Regions from separate parts of the Embleya sp. NPDC059213 genome, predicted to be linked through region 4. Evidence: riboswitches for the same ligand, from Rfam matches in the RefSeq annotation. Region 4 holds a riboswitch; each other region holds the start of a gene.
The links. A riboswitch is a leader RNA that binds a small molecule or an ion and turns the genes downstream of it on or off. The one in region 4 is predicted to bind cobalamin.

Region 1 (4,643 bases), on a different contig from region 4:
GACCTGCGGGGTCCACAGGCCGCGGGCCTTGAGCTCGCGCACCAGGTAGGCGTTGATCTGGAGGAACTCGCCGGACAACGTCTCGCGCTTGAACAGGTTCGACACCTGCGGCTCGATGCACTCGTAGGCGCCCGCGATCGAGGCGATCGTCGCGGTCGGCGCGATCGCCACCAGCAGCGAGTTGCGCAACCCGTGCTCGGCCACCCGGGTGCGCAGCGCGTCCCAGCGCTTGGTCTGCGTGGGGTACACGCCCTCCCACAGGTCCGGCTGGAGCCGACCGCGCGCGGCGTGCGTCTCGGCGTAGGCCGGGTGCGGGCCGTGCACCTCGGCGAGCGCCGAGGAGGTCTCCAGCGCGGTGAGGTAGATCTCCTCGGAGATCAGCGTGGACAACTCGCGCGCCTCGGCCGAGTCGAACGGCAGGCCGAGCGTGAAGAACACGTCCTGCAGGCCCATCAGACCCAGACCCACCGGACGCCAGCGCGGGTTGGACGCGGCGGCCTGCTCGGTCGGGTAGTAGTTGATGTCGATCACGCGGTCCAGGAAGACCACCGCGGTGCGGACCGTCGCGCGCAGCTTGTCCCAGTCCATGCCCTCCCCGGCGACCACGTGCGCGCCGAGGTTGACCGAGCCGAGGTTGCACACGGCCGTCTCGCCGTCGCTGGTGACCTCCAGGATCTCGGTGCACAGGTTGGACAGGTGCACCACGTTGCCCGGCTCCGCGGCCTGGTTGCAGGTGCGGTTGGCGGCGTCCTTGAAGGTCATCCAGCCGTTGCCGGTCTGCGCGAGCGTGCGCATCATCCGGGCGTACAGGTCGCGGGCGGGCAACTGCCGGACGAACCGGCCGTCCCGCTCGGCGGCTTCGTAGACCTTGTCGAACTCGGCGCCCCACAGGTCCGGCAGTTCGGGCAGCTCGTTCGGGTCGAACAGCGACCAGACGCCGTCCTCCTCGACCCGGCGCATGAACAGGTCCGGCACCCAGTTGGCCAGGTTGAGGTTGTGCGTGCGGCGCGCGTCCTCGCCGGTGTTCTCGCGCAGTTCGAGGAACTCCAGGATGTCCGGGTGCCAGGTCTCCAGGTAGACGCAGGCCGCGCCCTTGCGCCGGCCGCCCTGGTTGACCGCGGCCACCGACGAGTCGAGCGTCTTGAGCCACGGCACGATGCCGTTGGAGTGCCCGTTGGTGCCCCGGATCAGCGAGCCGCGCGAACGCACCCGCGACCAGGCCACACCGATGCCGCCGGCGAACTTCGACAGCCGGGCGATCCGCCCGTACATCTCGTAGATCGACTCCAGCTCGTCCTTGGGCGAGTCGAGCAGGTAGCACGAGGACATCTGGGTGTGCACCGTGCCGGAGTTGAACAACGTCGGCGAACTGGGCAGGTAGGCCAGCGAGGACATCAGCCGGTAGAAGCCGATCGCCTCGCCGGGCTCCTGGGCCAGGCCGCATGCGACGCGCAGCAGGAAGTGTTGCGGCGTCTCGACCACCTTGCGCGAGACCGGGTGGCGCAGCAGGTAGCGGTCGTACACGGTGCGCAGGCCGAAGTACTCGAACCGGCGGTCGCCCTCGACGTCCACGGCGGCGTCCAACTCGGCGGCGTGCCGGGCGACGAACGCCGCGGTCTCCGCGCCGATGATGCCCTCCCGGCGGCCCAGCGCGATGCCGGCGCTGAACGAACCGGCGCCGGCCTCGAACGCCTCGTCGGCGATCCGGCCGGCGAGCAGGCGCGCGGCGAGCCGCGAGTAGCCGGGCTCCTCGGCGATCAGTTCGGCGGCGGTACGCACCGCCAGGTCCGCGGCGGCGGCCCGGTCCGCGCCCTCGTTCAGACCCGCGACGACCCGGCGGACGACCCGATCCGGATCGACCTCCGGCAGATCGCGCGCCTGGGTGCGCACCAGGGTCGCGAGTTGCTCCTCGGGGCTTTCGTCGATCCGCATCCGGGTCGTGCCCACGCTGTCCACAACGGTCACGTGCTCTCTCCTCGCGAGCTCGTACGTACAGTGACCCCGCGCCCGAGGGCACGGGCAGCCGGCAGGTATTCGGACTCGCGGGCATGCCGGGGCACCACCGGGCACGACGTGCTCGGCGGACCGCGGAGTTCCCCATGGTCGTCGGGCCCCGAATGCCTCTCGGCGTTCGGCGCTCCAGGACGACGTTCGTTCCCGCTCACCGTTGCGGGGCAGTCCCGGCTTCGCACCGGGTTCCCTCTTGCCTCGCCGTTCCGCTGAACTCGGAACGGCGAACCAGCTACGTCGCAGAGCATATATGTAGTGGCGGGGTGGTCGTCGCACCCCCAGGTGTTGTGTCGTGTCGCGATTCTCGACGTACCACGGACCGCCGCCGGGGCGGCGGTGGGGTGGTTCGCCCCGGGACGCGTGGGACGCGCGGTGCGCGGATCAGGGGCGACCGGTGCGCGGCCCGGGCCGGGCCGGGCGCGCGTGCCGGGCCGGTCGGTCGTGCGGTCGGTCCACCGGTCGCGGCACCTCCCGACCCGAGTCGCGCCACTCGGCGACCAACGCCTCGTAAACGGGGGTCTCGAACGTCTCGGTGGGCCACGGCCCGAACGGGGCTCGCAGGATCTTCATGCCGACCCAACCGTGCAAGACGGCGTGAAGTAACCACCAACCGGGTGATGCCACTCGGTCGGTTGACGTGTCGACTCGGATACAGGTCGTCGAAACGGACCCGACCCGCCCGTCACGCGGGCGGCGCGCCGCCCGGTCCGGGTGGGGCCGCCGAATCCGGGCCCGGGTCCGGATCGCTCGCCACCCGCAGTTCGGCGAACGCCTCGGCCAGCGCCGCCGCCGTCCAGTGCGCGTTCAGGCCGCTGGGATTGGGCAACACCCAGATCCCGGTGTCGCCGATCGTCTCGGGCTGCCGGCCGACCACCGCCTTGGGCCGGCCGAAGCCGGTCCGGTACGCACCGATGCCCAGCACCGCCAGCCAGGCCGGTCGGTACGCGTGCACCCGGGCGGTGAGCGCCGCGCCGCCCGCCCGGTACTCGTCCTTGGTCAACTCGTCCGCGCGGGCGGTGGTGCGGGCCACCACGTTGGTGATGCCGAGGCCGAGTGCGAGCAACCGCTGCTGCTCGGTCGGCGCGAGCAGCCGGGGCGTGAACCCGCTCGCGTACAGCGCGGGCCAGAACCGGTTCCCGGGCCGGGCGAAGTGCCGGTCGGTGGCCCCGGACCACAGGCCCGGGTTGATCCCGCAGAACAACACCCGAAGGTTGGGCCCGATCACGTCCGGGATGCTCCGGCCGTGTGCGGCGGCCATCTCGGCGGCGGTGGGATTGCGGCCCGGCGGGATCGGCAGCACGAGCGGCCGCTCGGGAGCCGGCTCGGGTTCCGGCCCGCTCACGGCGCGTCCGCGATCATCGAGGTGCCCACCGACCGGAAGCCGAGCCGGCCGTACATCCGGGCCACGTCCTCGTCGCCCGCGGACAGGAACACCGTCTCGCTCCCGTCGTCGAGCGCGTGCCCGGCCAGCTCCCAGGTCACCGCCGCCGCGAGGCCGCCGCGTCGGGCCGCGGGGAGGGTGGCCACGCCGACGATCTCGGTGGTGTCGTACAGATGCTGGTAGCTGCCCACGCACAACGGTCCGGTCGGGCCGTACGCGGCGTACATCACCGTCTCGCCGGAGCGCAGCCGCTCGTTGAGGTAGGACAGCAGGTCCGGGTCCTGGCCCAGGGCGGCGGTGTCCCGCTCGGTCGGACCGTCGGTGCCGGACGCGGTGCCCGGATTCGCGAAGCCGACCGCCGCGACGCTGTGCACGATCGCCAGATCGGTCGCGTCCGCCCGGATCCGACGCACCGTCACCAGGTCCGGCAGGAACGGTCGTTCGGCGGGGCGTTCGGCGGGATCGAGCACCATCAGCGGGTGCTCGTGCACATGCAACTCGGCCTCGATCGCGGCCGCGCGCAGCGCGGGGGTGGTCTCGTCGACCCATTCGAACGACTCGGGCACTTTCAACTCTCTCTGTCGTGCCCGCACCGCGCGTACATCCGCGGCGGTGGGCTCGACGGAGCCGCCGAGCGTGGGACGTGCGTACCGGGGCCAGCCCTGGCCATCCCGGACGAACAGGGTCAGTCCGCCGAATGTCTCCGCGTGAGCGGCCCGACGTGCGACCGCGTCGTAGAACGTCTCCAGATGTGCGCGCACCTCGGCGGCGGACTTCGGCATGCGGGCCAGTGTGACACGAACACCCTTTTCGCTACCGGCGGAGGCCGCGCCGGCGACGGAACGAGCGGCCGCGCCCGCGGGCGGTAATCCCGTTGGCCCGCTCGATCCCGCGGCACACAATGGCGGGCATGGCCATTTCGCTGCATCACATCGTGATCGACGCACACGACCTGCCCGGCCTCGCCCGCTTCCGGGCCGACGTGCTGGGGTGGGAGATCCTGTCGGAGCGCGAGCGCGAGGTGGTCGTCGGGACCGAGCCGGGCGCGCCGATCGGCATCTGTTTCATGCCGGTGACCGAGGTCAAGGCGGTCAAGAACCGGCTGCACCTGGACCTGACCCCGGGCGCCGGACCCGGCGAGCGGGAGGCGGAGATCGAGCGGGTCCTCGCCCTCGGCGCCCGCCGCGTGGACGTCGGCCAGACCGGCGACGAGTCGTGGACGGTACTGGCCGACCCCGAGGGCAACGAATTC
Region 2 (4,643 bases), on a different contig from region 4:
GGGGGTGCAGTGGACGCGCGGCGAGTCGATGTTGTTCGACCTGCGCGACCGGTTGCGGGCCCAGGGCGAGATGCCGGTGTTGCCGCCGCAGTGGCATACCGAGGTGGTGTTGCGGCCGGCCGGTGGGCAATCGTTCTCCGGTGACTTCCTGGTCGCCTCCCGGGGGGCCGGCGGCGGGCGGGTGCTGGAGGTGGTGCTTGTCGACGTCTCCGGCAAGGGGCTGGCCGCGGGCTCGCGCGCGCTGATGCTCTCCGGCGCGTTCGGCGGGCTGCTCGGCTCGTTGCCCCCACGCGACTTCCTGCCGGCGGCGAACGACTACCTGCTGCGCCAGGAGTGGGCGGAGGGCTTCGCGACGGCGGTGCACGTCGTGCTCGACCTGGAGTCGGGCGACTACGAGTTGATCTCGGCGGGCCACCCGCCGGGCGTGCACTGGATCGCCGGTTCCGGCCGGTGGCAGGTGATCGAGGCGGTCGGCCCGCTCCTGGGGGTGATCGAGGACGCCGGCTTCGAGGGCGTCAAGGGCCGGCTGGGCCGAGGGGACGCGCTCCTGTTGTTCACCGACGGCATGGTGGAGCTGCCGGGCGAGGACATCGCCACCGGCATCGACCGCTTCCTCGGTGAGGCCGAGCGCATGGTCCGGGACGACTTCCGCGACGCGGCGCGGCGGATCGTGGCGGCGGCCGGCCGCAATGTGAGCGACGACCGCGCGGTGGTGTTGTTGCGCCGGCGCTGAGCGGCCCTGGCGGGCCGGCTCAACCGGAGCGGGGTTCGAGGGTCGTCGGTCGTACCGCCAGGGCGGCCAACTCGGTCGGCGTCCGGGGCAGCACGCCCGCCGGCGCCAGGCCGTGTGCGGCCAGCACGGCGGCGGCCGCGTGTGCCCAGGTCGGCCGCAGACTCGCCGCGGCCAGCAACGCGGTGTCCGCGAGCAGCACCGGGGCCGGCCCGGTGTGCAGCCGCCCGTCGGCGAGCACGGCCGCGTCGTCGGCCCAGCGCAGCGCGAGGTCCACATCGTGGGTGGCCATCACCACCGTCGTCCCGGCCGCGCGCAACTCGGCGAGGGTGTCCAGGAGCGCCTCCTGCCCGGCCGGGTCCAGGCCCGCGGTCGGCTCGTCCAACACCAGCACCTCGGGCCGCATCGCGATCGCCCCGGCGATGGCGGCCCGCTTGCGCTGGCCGAAGGACAGCAGGTGCACCGGCCGTTCGGCCAGCGCGGTGATCCCGAGCGCGGCCAGCGCCTCGGCCACCCGCGAGCGCACCTCGGCCGGGTCCAGCCCCAGGTTGAGCGGCCCGAACGAGACGTCCTGGGCCACCGACGCGGAGAACAACTGGTCGTCGGGATCCTGGACGACCAACTGCACGACGCGGCGCAGCGCGGTGAGCCCCTTGCGGTCGTGCCGAATCGGCACCCCGTGCAGCTCGACCCGCCCCGAGTCCGGCACCAGACCGCCGGTCAACAGCCGCAGCAGCGTGGTCTTCCCGCTGCCGTTCGGCCCGAGCAGGGCCAGCGCCCGCCCGGCCGAAACGGTCAGGGACAGGTCGCTCAACACCGGCGGCCCGTCCTGGTAGGCATAGCCGATCTCTCGTACACGCAACGGAATCACGGCACCACCGATACCAGGAGAAGGGTGGCGGCGACGACCGCCGCCACCAGGGTCAGGGAGCCCGCCACGAAGGCGCGCGAGATCGGTACCTCGTCCACCAGCACCCGCAGCCGCCCGTCGTAGCCGCGCCCGGCCAGGCCCGCCTCCAGCCGCTGGGCGCGGGCGAACGCGTGCACGAACACCGCCGAGCCGAGCCCGGCCACCGACCGCCAGCGGGCCCGCCGGGTGCGGTGGCCCAGCCGGCCGGCCTGCGCCTGGTTGATCCGCGCGGTCGTGTCGTAGAGCAGGAACAACATCCGGTACATCACCGCCGCGACGTCCACCACGGCGGCCGGGACACCCACCCGGGTCAGTCTGGGCAACACGTCCGACAGCGGCGTGGTGAACGCGAACAGCAACATCGCCAGACCGGCGGCACCGGAGCGGACCAGCAACTCGGCCGCGCGCCGCGGCCCGTCCTCGGCCCAGCCGACGCCGTCCGCGCCGATGGTCACGAGCAGCGTCAGGGCGCCGGTCGCGGCGAAGCCCAGCGGTGCCCGGGCGGCCCGCCACAGTCGCCGGGCGGGCACCTTCGCGAACCCGAACGCGATCACCAGCACGGTCGCGGCGACCAGCACCGCGCCGGGCCACGGCGGCAGCGCCACCGCGCATCCGAGCAGCCCGAAGGAGAGCACGGCCTTGTCGGCCGGATGGCGGCGGCGCCACGAACTCGCGTGCGCCGCCGCGTCGATCGGCAACACGGAATCAGCGACCCGGGACCGATACCGGTGCCTCGCCGGTGGTGTCCGCCGGCTCGTCGGGCGTATCCGCCGCCTCCGGCGCGAGTCGGCGCCGGGTGCGCTTGACGCCGAACATGTAACCGACCACGCCCGCGCCGAGGGCGGCCTGCAACGCGAACAGACCGGACTCGATCTCGCCGGACGGCGGTTCGTACAGCGGGCTGAACCACGGTTTGTAGTCCGGGTCGTTCTCGGTGATCGCGGTCTCCGCCTGGGAGTCGGCGCCGGTGAACGGCTCGTCCTTGTGGTCGCCCATCCCGAACACCACGGGCAGCGCCGCGAGCAGCACCACGGCCAGCACGATCAGCAGGTTGATCTTCGTCGAGCGCTTCACTTGCTCTTCTCCTCCTCGCGGGCGACCCGCGCGTCCGTGAGCACGCCGAGGCGGATGAGGTCGCCGCGACTGGACTGCCGCAGCAGGCGTACGACCAGCACGGTCAGCAGACCCTCGCTGATCGCCAGCGGGATCTGGGTGAGCGAGAAGATGCCGCCGAACTTGGCCAGGGCACCGGCGAATCCGCTGTCGGGGTCGGGGAAGGCCAGCGCGAGCTGCACGCTGGTGACGCAGTAGGTGCTCAGGTCGGCGACGAACGCGCCCAGGAACACCGCGACATCCAGCGGCATGGTGCCGCCGCGTCGATCGAGCAGCGAGCGGGCCAGCCGATAGGCGCCGTAGCCGGCCCACGGGCCGACGATGGCCATCGAGAACACGTTCGCGCCGAGCGTGGTCAGCCCGCCGTGCGCCAGCAACAGCGCCTGGAAGAGCAGGGTGATCGTGCCCAGCACGGCCACGATCGGTGGTCGAAACAGGATGGCGCCCAGCCCGGTGCCGGTGGGATGCGAGCAACTCCCGGTGACCGAAGGGATCTTCAGCGCGGACAGGACGAACGAGAAGGCGCCCGAAGCGCCCAGCAGCAGGGTGTTCTCGGGGCGGTCGCGCACCTCGCGGGTGAGCGCGCGGGCGCCGTGTACGACGAACGGGGTCGACGCGACGCCCCAGGCGACGGCGTGTTCCCAGGGTAGATAGCCCTCGGCGATATGCATGAGGAAGGGTCCCTCTCCAACACCTCGTGGACGGACGATCGCCGTGGCCGGTCTCCTGGCTGACGGGTCGTACGTTCACGTCTCCGCCTTCCCGGGGCCGCGCAAGCGGTCCCAGTGGCTTCCCCGAGGCGACGACTCAACGTTTCCGCGGGGATGGAGGAGAACTTCCCGATCACAGTGGCGAGGGCCGCGCCGGCATCGAACCGGCTTCCCGAACACCACGGCGAGCCGACACTAGTGGTCGGATGGACATGGCGACAAGGTGGCATTTGCAAACCGTGCGCAAGGCCACAAGAGGGGCGGAGCGGTCGAGCAATAGCCGCATTCCGGCACGCCGTCGAGGTGCGGGGACGGGCCGTTCGCGGGCGCGACGGGGGAGGGCGGCGGGTGGCACCGACCCGCGGCCCGACACCGCGCGGGCCGCTCAGTCCAGGCCGGGTCCGCGACCGCGGACCACCAGGGTGCCCGCCACCCGGTCGCCGACCCGCTGGCGCCGCTCGCTGGTGAGCACCGCGGTCAGCCCGATCGCCCCGAGCGCGAAGGCGTCGACGAGCAACAGCAGCCAACGGGTCCCGAGTTGGCGTCGGCCGGCGCGTCCCCCGGAGACGTCCACGACGCGGATGCCGAACACCTGCATGCCCCAGGTGCGCCCGTCGTGCTCGGCGGGTCGCAGCACCCAGTACCAGAACAGGATCGCGACCGCGACCACGACCACGCCGGCGGTGATCGTCGCGGTCAGCGGACCGCTGCGGATCGAACCGTCGGGGTGCGTGGGCAGCAGGACGAACAGGAACATCGCGGCTCCGGGCAACAGCGCCGACGCCACCACGTCCACCAGGAACTGGCCGAATCGACGCCACAACACCAACGGATCGAGCCGGCTCTCGACCTCGGGCAGCCACACTCGGGCACCCGACCGGGCGGGGCGCGCCGAACGCGCGAAGTGCTGCGGAAGGCTCCGTTCGTACATGCCTTTGTACTTTCCGCAACCGGGCGGGTTGACTCCCGCCGCGACCGGATATCGCCGAGATTGCGCCCGGTCGGCGCACACGGGTGCCGACCGGGCGGCAGCGGGTGATCGAGCGGTCACCGCAAGCGTGGGAACGTCGCGATCCGGTGACCGCGGCGATCAGAGCGTCATCGGCCCCTGGGCCCCGAACAGGTCCGGCTCGGAGCGGCTGATCACGTCGTAGAGCGGCTTGTAGTTGATCCAGGCCAC
Region 3 (4,643 bases), on a different contig from region 4:
TCCAGGTGGAGCGCGAAGTCGATCCGGCCCGAGCGCACCGGCGCCTGCTGCCAGGCGGCGATGTACGGCGCGGGCTCGCCGTCGAAGAGCCGATCGAAGCGGCCGAGCAGATCCAGGTACATCGGCCCGAACTCGGCGCGCGCGGCCTCCTCCAGCGCGAGCAGGTCCGGCACCCGGCGGTTCGGATACAGGTGCACCTCGTACGGCCACCGCGCGGCGGCGGGCACGAACGCGGTCCAGTGCTCGCCCTCGGCCACGATCCGCGACCCGTCCGCCCGCTCCGCGGCGAGCACGTCCTCGAACAGGTTGCGGCCGGTGCGGTGCCGGTGTGCGGCCGTGCTCGCGACCATGGTGGCCGTGCGCGGCGTGACGAACGGGTAGGCGTAGATCTGCCCGTGCGAGTGCGGCAGCGTGACGCCGATCTCCCGACCGCGGTTCTCGAAGCAGTACACCTGCTCGACGCCGGGCAGCGCGGACAACTCGGCGGTGCGATCGGTCCAGGCGTCCAGCACCAGGCGCGCGCGCTCGGGGGTGAGGTCCTTGAAGGACGCGTCGTGTTCGGGGGTGAAGCACACCACCTCGCACCGTCCGCCGGACGGCCGGCGCGGGAACGGGTCGCGGTCCCAGCCGGGTTCGGGCCGGTCGACCGCGCCGGGCCCGGACACCGACGAGCCGGACATCGACGGGAAGCGGTTCTCGAAGACGACCACCTCGTAGTCGGCCTCGGCGACCTCGGTGGCCCGCTCGGGCGTGGACGGACACAGCGGGCACGCGTCGGCGGCGGGCAGGTGGGTCCGGGTCTGCCGATGCGAGGCGACCACGACCCATTCGTCGAGCAGTCGGTCGTAGCGCATCTCGGACCCGCTCACCACGGGCGCGAGATCTCGCGGGTCGACGGCGGTGCGGACCGCGTCGTCCCGCGTGTCGTAGTAGACGATCTCGCGACCGTCGGCCATGACGGCCTGAGTCTTCTTCATGTCTCCAATTTTGCGAAGCTTTCCAAAACTTGTCAATGAGAAAGTGATGAGAAGACTCTGGGAAAGTCCTGAGACCCCGAGATGCCTGCCAATCCCGTCGAATCGCGTCGTCATCTCGGCGGCTCCGGCTGCGGTTTGACAAGTTTCGGAAGGTGTCCGCAAGATGCTGCCCATGCCTGACGACGACACCGACGGTCTGCCCGCCGAGGGCCGCCGCGCCCGGATGGCCGCGACGATCGCGGACCGCGGCTTCGCCAAGGTCACCGACCTGGCCGAGGCGTTCGGCATCTCGCGGGTGACGGTCCGGGCCGACCTGGAGGTGTTGGAGCGCCAGGGCCGGTTGCGCCGGGTCCGCGGCGGTGCGATGTTCACCGGCCGCGATCCCCGGGTCGAGCCGTCCTTCGAGGAGGCGCTGACCTCGGCGTCGCCCGCGAAGACGCTGATCGGGCGGGCCGCCGCGGCGCTGGTGTCGCCGTCCGAGAGCGTGGTCCTGGACGTGGGCACCACCACCACGTTCGTGGCCCGCGCCCTGGTGGACCGCGGCGACCTGCGCGACCTCGTGGTGTTCACCAACGGACTGACCATCGCGCTGGAGCTGGAGCGGGCCATCCCCCGGTTCTCCGTCGTGGTCACCGGCGGCACGCTGCGTCCGTTGCAGCACTCGCTGATCAATCCGCTCGGTGACCACATCCTGGAGCGCATCCACGCGGACACGGTCTTCCTCGGCTGCAACGGCGTGCACCCCACGGGTGGCATCACCAACGTGAACCTGCCCGAGGCCGAGGCCAAGCGGGCGATGTTGCGGGCCGCCGGGCGTCGGGTCGTGGTCGCCGACGGCTCGAAGCTGGGCCGGATCGAACTCGCCGAGGTGTGCCCGCTGGCGGACATCGACCTGCTGATCACCAGCGGCCCGGCCGACCGGGACACGCTCGACGCGCTGCGCGACGCCGGGTTGGAGATCCTGGTCGCCCAGTAGCGGCCGAAGTCGCCGGGCGGCAGCCGAAGTCGCCCGGGCGGCAGCCGAAGTCGCCCGAGCGGCAGCCGAAAAAGCACCCTCGCTCGGCCGCCGCGGCGCCCATGGTTAGGCTGCCCTTGCGAACGGTTCACCCGGCTTCGACCGATTCCGGGTGTCGCAAGAGGGAATCCGGTGCGAATCCGGAACTGCCCCGCAGCGGTAAGTGGGAACGAAAGTCGCCATCAGCACTGGGCCCGGTGAAACGGGATCCGGGAAGCGGCGACCGGTAGGACGACCCGGCCACGCACCCGTGGCCCGCGGAACCCGCCCACGAGTCCGAAGACCTGCCGTCGCCCGCGTTCGCCTCGCGCACGCGGACTTCCGGGACCTCGCGGGCGGGTCCGTCGGACGACGGCGCCGAGCGGTGTCCGCCGCCGCGCTCCCTCCCTCCCGAGTTCCCCCGACGAGGACTCGCAAGGGAGAGCTTCGACGATGCCGACGCCGATACGAACGCGGACACCGATGGGCCGCAGCCGACACTCGTGGGCCGCGGCGGTCGCCGCGCTCGCACTGTTCGCAACCGCGTGCGGCGGGGCGGTGCAGGACAAGAAGGCGAGCGCCCCCGCACCCACCGCGTACAAGCCGTACACCGACACCGACAACTGCGGTGTGAGCACGACCTACGACCGGCCGCCGCAGCGCGCCGCCACGCTCACCTCCAACGCCACCGAGCTGATGCTCGAACTGGGCCTGGCCGACAAGATGGTGGGCACCGCGTACCTCAAGGGCCGCACCATCGGCGACAGATACCGGGAGGCGTACGGGCGCATCCCGGTGCTCGCCGACGCGCAACCCTCGCTGGAGAAACTGCTCGAAGCCACGCCCGACTTCGTCTACTCGGGCTACCCCGACGGCTTCTCCGAGTCGTCCGGCCACACCCGCGCCCGACTCGGCGAACTGAACATCAAGACCCACCTCAATCCCGAGGGCTGCGCCAAGGCACCGGTCACCTTCGAACAGCTCTACGGCGAACTGCGCTCCATCGGCGGCATCTTCGGCGTGTCCGAGCGCGCCGAAGGCTCCGTCGCCGCACTGCGCGGGCGGCTGGACGCGGTCACCGCGCGTCTCGCGGGCGCCGCACCGGTCAAGGTCTTCGTGTACAACTCCGGCGCCGACGCGGCGCAGACCACCGGCGGCAACTCGATGCTCAACGAGATCATCACCCGCGCCGGCGGCCGCAACGTGTTCGCCGACCTGAACGAGCGCTGGACCAAGGTCTCCTGGGAGCAGGTCGCCGAACGCAAACCGGACGTGGTGCTGATCTACGACTACGTGACGCCGTCGGCGGAGGCCAAGATCACCACGCTCAGGGCCACTCCGGTGCTCGCCGACGTACCCGCGCTGCGGGCGAACGCCTTCCCGGTGATCTCGCTGTCCGTCGCCCAGCCGGGGCCGCGCTCGGTGGACGCGGTCGAGGAACTCGCTAAGCAGCTCCACCCCGACCGGTCATGACGATCGATCGGGACCCGACGGCGGCCCGGATCGCGGTGCTCCGTGGGGAGGGCGCGGCGCCGCCGCCGGACCGGGGCCCGCCGGCCGACGTGCCGGGCGGCCGGGTACGGCTGTCGCTGGTGGTCGGCGTGCTGCTCGTGGCGCTGTTCGCGGCGGCGACGGCCGGGTTGCTGGTGGGCTCGGTGCCGGTGCCGTGGTCGGAGACCTGGCGCATCCTCGCGCATCGCATCGGCGGGGACGCGTGGGTGCAACCGTCCTGGAGCCGCGCCCACGACCTGATCATCGCCGACACCCGGCTGCCCAGGGTGCTGCTCGCGGCCGTCGTCGGCGCGACGCTGGCGGTGGTGGGCATGGTGATCCAGGCGATCGTGCGCAACCCGCTGGCCGGGCCGGACGTGCTCGGTGTCTCCTCCGGCGCGGCCACCGGCGCGGTGCTGGTGATGCGCTGGGGCGTGGCCTCGGTCGGCGGCCTGTCGCTCGGCGCGCTCACCCTCAACGCGGCCGCGTTCGCCGGCGGGCTGATCACCCTGCTCGTGGTGTTCTCGGTGGCCCGCTCCGGTGGCCGGGTCACCGCCGTGCGGCTGGTCCTGGCCGGGGTCGCGGTCAGCGCCGTGTTGTCCTCGCTGACCAGCCTGCTCGTCCTGACCTCGCCGGATCCGCAACTCGCCGCCCAGGTGCTGTTCTGGACGCTGGGCGGGTTCGGCTCGGCCCGCTGGACGCTGCTGCTGGTACCGGCCCTCGCGCTCGCGATCGGCCTGGTCGTACTGCTGCTCCAGGCGCGCAACCTCAACCTGCTGCTGGCCGGCGAGGAGAGCGCCGCCGCACTGGGCCTGGACGTCCAGCGGTTCCGGCAGGGGATGTTCCTGCTCGCGGCGGTGCTCACCGGGGTCGTGGTGGCGGTCAGCGGGGTGATCGGCTTCGTCGGCCTGATGTTGCCGCACGTGGTGCGGCTGCTGGTCGGGGCCGATCACCGGCGGGCGTTGCCGGTCGCCGCGCTGTTGGGTGCGGTGTTCGCGATCTGCGCGGATCTGGTGGCGCGTACGGTGCTCGCTCCCCAGGAGTTGCCGGTGGGCATCGTGACTTCGCTGGTCGGCGGGCCGTTCTTCGTCTGGTTGTTGCGCCGGGACGCGCGCCGGGAAGCGGGGGCACGATGAGCGGCTCCGCCGCGCGGTTGGTCCTGGACGAGGTCGGCTTCGCGG
Region 4 (4,643 bases):
AGATCGCTACCCGGGGCGGCCACGATCGCGATGTCGGCGACGGTGCCGGCGGGCGTCGCGAGCCGGTCCGCCTGCGCCGCCGCGAAGAACACGCCGGCCTGCGAGACGGTACGCGCGGCCCGGGCGATGCCGCTGACCCGGTACGCGCTCGCGCCGCCGTGCGCGGCGATCTCGACCCGATCGCCCACGGCCACCCCGGCGCGGCGCGCGAGCGTACTGTCCAGCACCACCTCGTCGGCCCCGACCGGCGCGGCGCCCTGCGCGAGCAGGTACGGCGTCAGGGCTGCGGAATCCCACGCGTGGCCCTGCGCCCCGTGGTTGCCGGCGGGGCCGATCAGCGCGGTCTCGAAGGTCTGTTCGCCGACCGCCGCCCGCACCCCCTCCAACGCCCGCACCCGAGCCACGAGCCCCACGGGCAACGGGGTGCGCTCGGCCAGTGCGAAGTCCCGCTCGCGGTCGCCGGAACCGTCGCGCGGACCGGTGAAGGTGGGATCGCCGATCACCAACAGCGAAGCCTGCGCCAGGCGTTGCGGCGGCGCGTTGTTGCGGACCCCGGTTTCGAGCAGCCCGCCACAGGCCATCACCACGGTCGCGCCGAAGCACAGCGCGATGAAGGTGGCCACGAAGCCACCGGCCCGAAAGCGCAGCGTGCGCAGGGCGAGCCCCCACATCAGCGGACCCTGCCGATCGGCCCGGGTCGGCCCGGCCCCGGCACGTCCGCGAACGCGCCCAGGTGGGTCATCCGCTCGGCGATGGTGTCCGCCGTCGGCGCGCTCACCCGGTCCGCGATCCGGCCGTCGGCCAGGAAGACCACGTGGTCGGCATAGGAGGCGGCGACCGGGTCGTGCGTGACCATCACGACGGTTTGGCCGTCGATCCGTACGGATTCCCGGAGCAGGCCGAGCACCTCGGCCGCGGTCCGGGTGTCCAGCGCACCGGTCGGCTCGTCCGCGAACAGCACGGCGGGCCTCACGACGAGCGCGCGAGCGATCGCGACCCGCTGCTGCTGGCCGCCGGACAACTCGTGCGGTCGGTGTCGGGCCCGGTCGGTAAGGCCCACGTGCGCGATCACCTCGGCGACACGCCGGCGGTCGGCGCGTTTGCCCGCGAACCGCATCGGCAGCGTGATGTTCTGTTCCACGGTGAGCGTGGGCAGCAGGTTGAACGCCTGGAAGACGAAGCCGATGCGTTCCCGGCGGAGCTTGGTCAGCGCGTTCTCGTTCAACTCGGCGAGGTCCTGGCCGGCCACCGTGACCGTGCCCGACGTGGGTCGGTCCAGACCGGCCGCGCAGTGCAGGAAGGTGCTCTTGCCGGAGCCGGACGGGCCCATCACGGCGGTGAACGAGCCCTGCCCGAACGTGATGTCGACCCCGTCGAGGGCGGCCACCGACGCGGAGCCCCGGCCGTGGACCTTGCGCACCGCGTCGAGCCGGACGGCTGGCGGGCCGGCGCCCTCCCACTCGGCCGGCGCCGTGTACCACTCGTGTGTCGGTTGCCCGCCCACGTCGATTCTCCCGCCGATCCGGCCGCCACCCCGTGTACGGCACCGGGTCCAACGCTAGGAGCGCGAATCGCCCCTGCCCATGGGGTCGGCCACCGTCCGAGGGTGGGGCCGGCCCCACCTGTGCCCTCGGCGGGCCGGGTCCGCCGAAGCCGCTCGCGGGCCGGAAATCGGGCCCCGCCTGGGCCGAAGTGTGTACGCCGGGTCGTCCTCGCGGAGGGCGTGCCGCCCCCGGCCCCGGACCTAGCCTCGTGGGCATGTCCGCAGGTCGAGTGGAGGAGGGAAGAACATGACGAAGGCACGCGGTTCGTTGACGGCCGGCCTGGCGAGCGCGCTGGTGGGCGCGGCCCTGAAGCTGTTCGCGGACGACGTCGACACACCCGTGATCGCGCTCGGGAAGATCGGCGTCGTGCTGCTGATCGTCGGCATCGCCGAAGTGCTGTACGGGCTCTACCGGTTGACCCGCGAGGCCGGGGAGGCCCGGGAGGCCCGAAAGCCCTGACCGGGTGCGCCGAGCGCGGCGAACGGCCCGGTGATCGCGTCCCGACTGCTTTCCGGTCGCTTCCCGATCGCTTCGGTGATCGGTTCGGTGACCGGCCCGGCGATCGGCCCGCCGATCACCCCGTTCAGCGCACCTGCCGCCGCCCCGGCCGACGGTGCGCCACCCAACCCAGGATGCCCGCGCCGAGCAACGCCGAGCCCAGGAAGGCCGACAGCAACAGCCCGCCGCCCGAATCGTGCCCGCCCTGCCGCGTCACGGCCGCCGGCGCCCGCAGTTCGTCGACGCCGCGAGGCACGCCGAGCCGGCCCGTCCTCGGCTCGACCGCCCGTTCCGCCGCTCCCGGATCGGCCGCCACGTCGATCCGCACGGTCGCGGTGGCCTGGCGGCCGAGCCGGTCGACGATCGTGTAATGGAAGCCGTCGCGCCCGGCGAAGCCCGGCCCCGGCGTGTAGCGCAACACGGCCTCCGTCGTGCCCTCGTCCGGAGCGCCCTCGACGTCGAGGACCAGACCGTGCTCGGGATTGGTGTGCGACACCAGGGCCAGCCCCTCACCGGTGTCGCCGGCCAGCACCGGGACGTCCACCGACTGCCCGGCGCGAGTGCCGACCCGATCCGTGACGGCCCGCGGCGCGGCCGGCATCGGCGCTGCGAACCCGCCGTTCGGCCGTACCCGGTCGACACGCGAGCCCGGAGCGGAGTCGCCGGCCGGGCCGGCGACCACGGGCGGCAGCGACGGGATGGGCACCACGGCAACGGCGGGGCACCCGGCGCCCACACCGAACAACACCGCGCACCACACGAGCACCACACCGACTCGACGCATCCGGACGGCCGGTTCGGGTGTTCCGGAAACCGTGGCCACACAATCCTCCGGCACTCTGGTCCGGACACGGCCGGATCTGGGATGGGTCGGCCGGCGCCCGCCGGATCCGATGCCGGCCGAGGGAGCCGCTCTCGAACCCCGATCCTGTGCGCAGTGCCCACCGGTTCGCGACGCGGCACGCGGAGCGGCGGCGAGCTTCACCCACAAGCGTGGACCGACCGGGCCCGACAGTGGACCCGGCCCGGCGCGCGTGTCATGGTGGGAGGCGCTATGCGACGGCGGTACGAGGAAGTCGGTGTGAATCCGACGCGGTCCCGCCACTGTGATCGGGGAGCGACTCCCACACCGGCCACGACCCCGCGACGGGGTGGGAAGGCCGGGAGGAGCGAAGAGCCGAGAGCCAGGAGACTCACGTCGTCGCCACCTCACCAACCGGGGCGGATTTCCCCGAGAGAGGCCGGTGCTGCGCCATGTCCTTGGTACTGAGCCGGATCTACACCCGTACCGGCGATGCCGGTACCACCGCGCTGGGCGACAACTCCCGGACGCGCAAGACCGATCCGAGGTTGGCGGCCTACGCCGACACGGACGAGACCAACGCGGCGATCGGGGTCGTGCTCGCGCTCGGCGACCCGGAGCCGCAGACCCGTGCGGTGTTGGCCCAACTGCAACACGACCTGTTCGACGTCGGCGCGGACCTGTGCGCGCCGATCGCCGAAGGCGACACCCGGCTGCGGATCACCGAGGCCGACGTGGCCCGGCTGGAGGAGCACTGCGACGCGTTCAACGCGGAACTCCCCACGCTGCGCTCGTTCGTCCTGCCCGGCGGCAGCCCCGCCGCGGCCCTGCTGCACGTGGCCCGCACCGCGGCCCGGCGCGCCGAACGTTCGACCTGGGCGCTGATCGAGGCGGACGAACCGGCGGCGGGTGGGTCCGCGACGGTGAACCCGCTCACCGCGCGCTACCTCAACCGGCTGTCCGACCTGCTGTTCGTGCTCGCCCGACGGGCCGACGCGGGTGGCGCGGGTGATCTGCTGTGGCGTCCGGGCGACAACCGCTGAGCGGTTCGGCGGCACGGCCCGAGGTCGGCGACGCGATGGCCCGAGTCGCCGAGGTGGGGCCCTACTTCGTGCTGCGGACCGGAGCGATCGCCGACGGCGCGGGCTTTCGGCCGTTGGTCGAGTTGTACGACCGCGCCGCGCCCGACGCGTGGGCGGCCCGGGTGGAGTACGTGCGGGGCCGGTTGCGCACCGACGAGCCGCGGGTCGCCGCGTCGATCCTGTACCTGGGCGTGGCCTCGCGGTTGTGGTCGGTGGCGCTCGGCGCGGCGGTGCTCGGTCGGGTCGTGCCGGACCTGGACCCGGTCCGGACGCACTGGCGCTTCCCGGCGAGCGGTGCGATCGAACTGTGGGCGCCGGATCCGATCCCGACGCCGGTGCTCGCGGACCGGGCCGGGATCGACCGGGTGTACGCCGCGGTGATGACCGCGCACCTGGTGCCGCTGGCCCGGGCCACTCGGGCGGTGGTGCCGATCGCGGAGCGCCTGCTGGCCGGCAACGCCGCGTCGGCGCTGGTGGGTGCGGCCCGGGTGCTGCACCGGCACCCGGCGCCGGACGAGCCGGAACTCGTGACGACGACCCGGTCGTTCGCCGACGGTCTGTTGGCCACGGGCCTGCTGCGAGGGAGTGGGCTGCACGGCGCCCTGGGCGCGTTCCGGCGCACCACGTGCTGCCTGTACTACCGGATTCCCGGCGGCGGTACGTGCGGCGACTGCGTCTTCCACGACAAGCCGCCGCAACCGACCCGGGTCCGGATCG

Region 1: it holds a riboswitch for cobalamin, as region 4 does, so the genes downstream of both, ACFXMF_RS25280 (ribonucleoside-diphosphate reductase subunit alpha) here and ACFXMF_RS23030 (cob(I)yrinic acid a,c-diamide adenosyltransferase) in region 4, are expected to answer to the same signal.
Region 2: it holds a riboswitch for cobalamin, as region 4 does, so the genes downstream of both, ACFXMF_RS15030 (energy-coupling factor ABC transporter permease) here and ACFXMF_RS23030 (cob(I)yrinic acid a,c-diamide adenosyltransferase) in region 4, are expected to answer to the same signal.
Region 3: it holds a riboswitch for cobalamin, as region 4 does, so the genes downstream of both, ACFXMF_RS30405 (ABC transporter substrate-binding protein) here and ACFXMF_RS23030 (cob(I)yrinic acid a,c-diamide adenosyltransferase) in region 4, are expected to answer to the same signal.

What each region holds. Positions count from the first base shown of each region.
Region 1 covers NZ_JBHZAV010000071.1:35,393-40,035, reverse strand. The annotation lists gene ACFXMF_RS25280 (ribonucleoside-diphosphate reductase subunit alpha) at 1-1,932, opposite strand, end outside; cobalamin riboswitch at 2,008-2,258, opposite strand; gene ACFXMF_RS25275 (hypothetical protein) at 2,392-2,580, opposite strand; gene mug (G/U mismatch-specific DNA glycosylase) at 2,693-3,268, opposite strand; gene ACFXMF_RS25265 (GNAT family N-acetyltransferase) at 3,349-4,173, opposite strand; gene ACFXMF_RS25260 (VOC family protein) at 4,302-4,643, shown strand, end outside.
Region 2 covers NZ_JBHZAV010000032.1:52,612-57,254, reverse strand. The annotation lists gene ACFXMF_RS15050 (PP2C family protein-serine/threonine phosphatase) at 1-733, shown strand, start outside; gene ACFXMF_RS15045 (ATP-binding cassette domain-containing protein) at 753-1,601, opposite strand; gene cbiQ (cobalt ECF transporter T component CbiQ) at 1,598-2,341, opposite strand; gene ACFXMF_RS15035 (energy-coupling factor ABC transporter substrate-binding protein) at 2,346-2,714, opposite strand; gene ACFXMF_RS15030 (energy-coupling factor ABC transporter permease) at 2,711-3,424, opposite strand; cobalamin riboswitch at 3,452-3,662, opposite strand; gene ACFXMF_RS15025 (RDD family protein) at 3,849-4,394, opposite strand; gene ACFXMF_RS15020 (class II aldolase/adducin family protein) at 4,554-4,643, opposite strand, start outside.
Region 3 covers NZ_JBHZAV010000101.1:21,295-25,937, forward strand. The annotation lists gene galT (galactose-1-phosphate uridylyltransferase) at 1-977, opposite strand, end outside; gene ACFXMF_RS30400 (DeoR/GlpR family DNA-binding transcription regulator) at 1,150-1,953, shown strand; cobalamin riboswitch at 2,060-2,299, shown strand; gene ACFXMF_RS30405 (ABC transporter substrate-binding protein) at 2,455-3,444, shown strand; gene ACFXMF_RS30410 (iron ABC transporter permease) at 3,441-4,598, shown strand; gene ACFXMF_RS30415 (ABC transporter ATP-binding protein) at 4,595-4,643, shown strand, end outside.
Region 4 covers NZ_JBHZAV010000062.1:14,408-19,050, reverse strand. The annotation lists gene ACFXMF_RS23050 (ABC transporter permease) at 1-671, opposite strand, end outside; gene ACFXMF_RS23045 (ABC transporter ATP-binding protein) at 671-1,504, opposite strand; gene ACFXMF_RS23040 (DUF5708 family protein) at 1,791-2,003, shown strand; gene ACFXMF_RS23035 (Ig-like domain-containing protein) at 2,128-2,865, opposite strand; cobalamin riboswitch at 3,110-3,237, shown strand; gene ACFXMF_RS23030 (cob(I)yrinic acid a,c-diamide adenosyltransferase) at 3,297-3,887, shown strand; gene ACFXMF_RS23025 ((2Fe-2S)-binding protein) at 3,863-4,643, shown strand, end outside.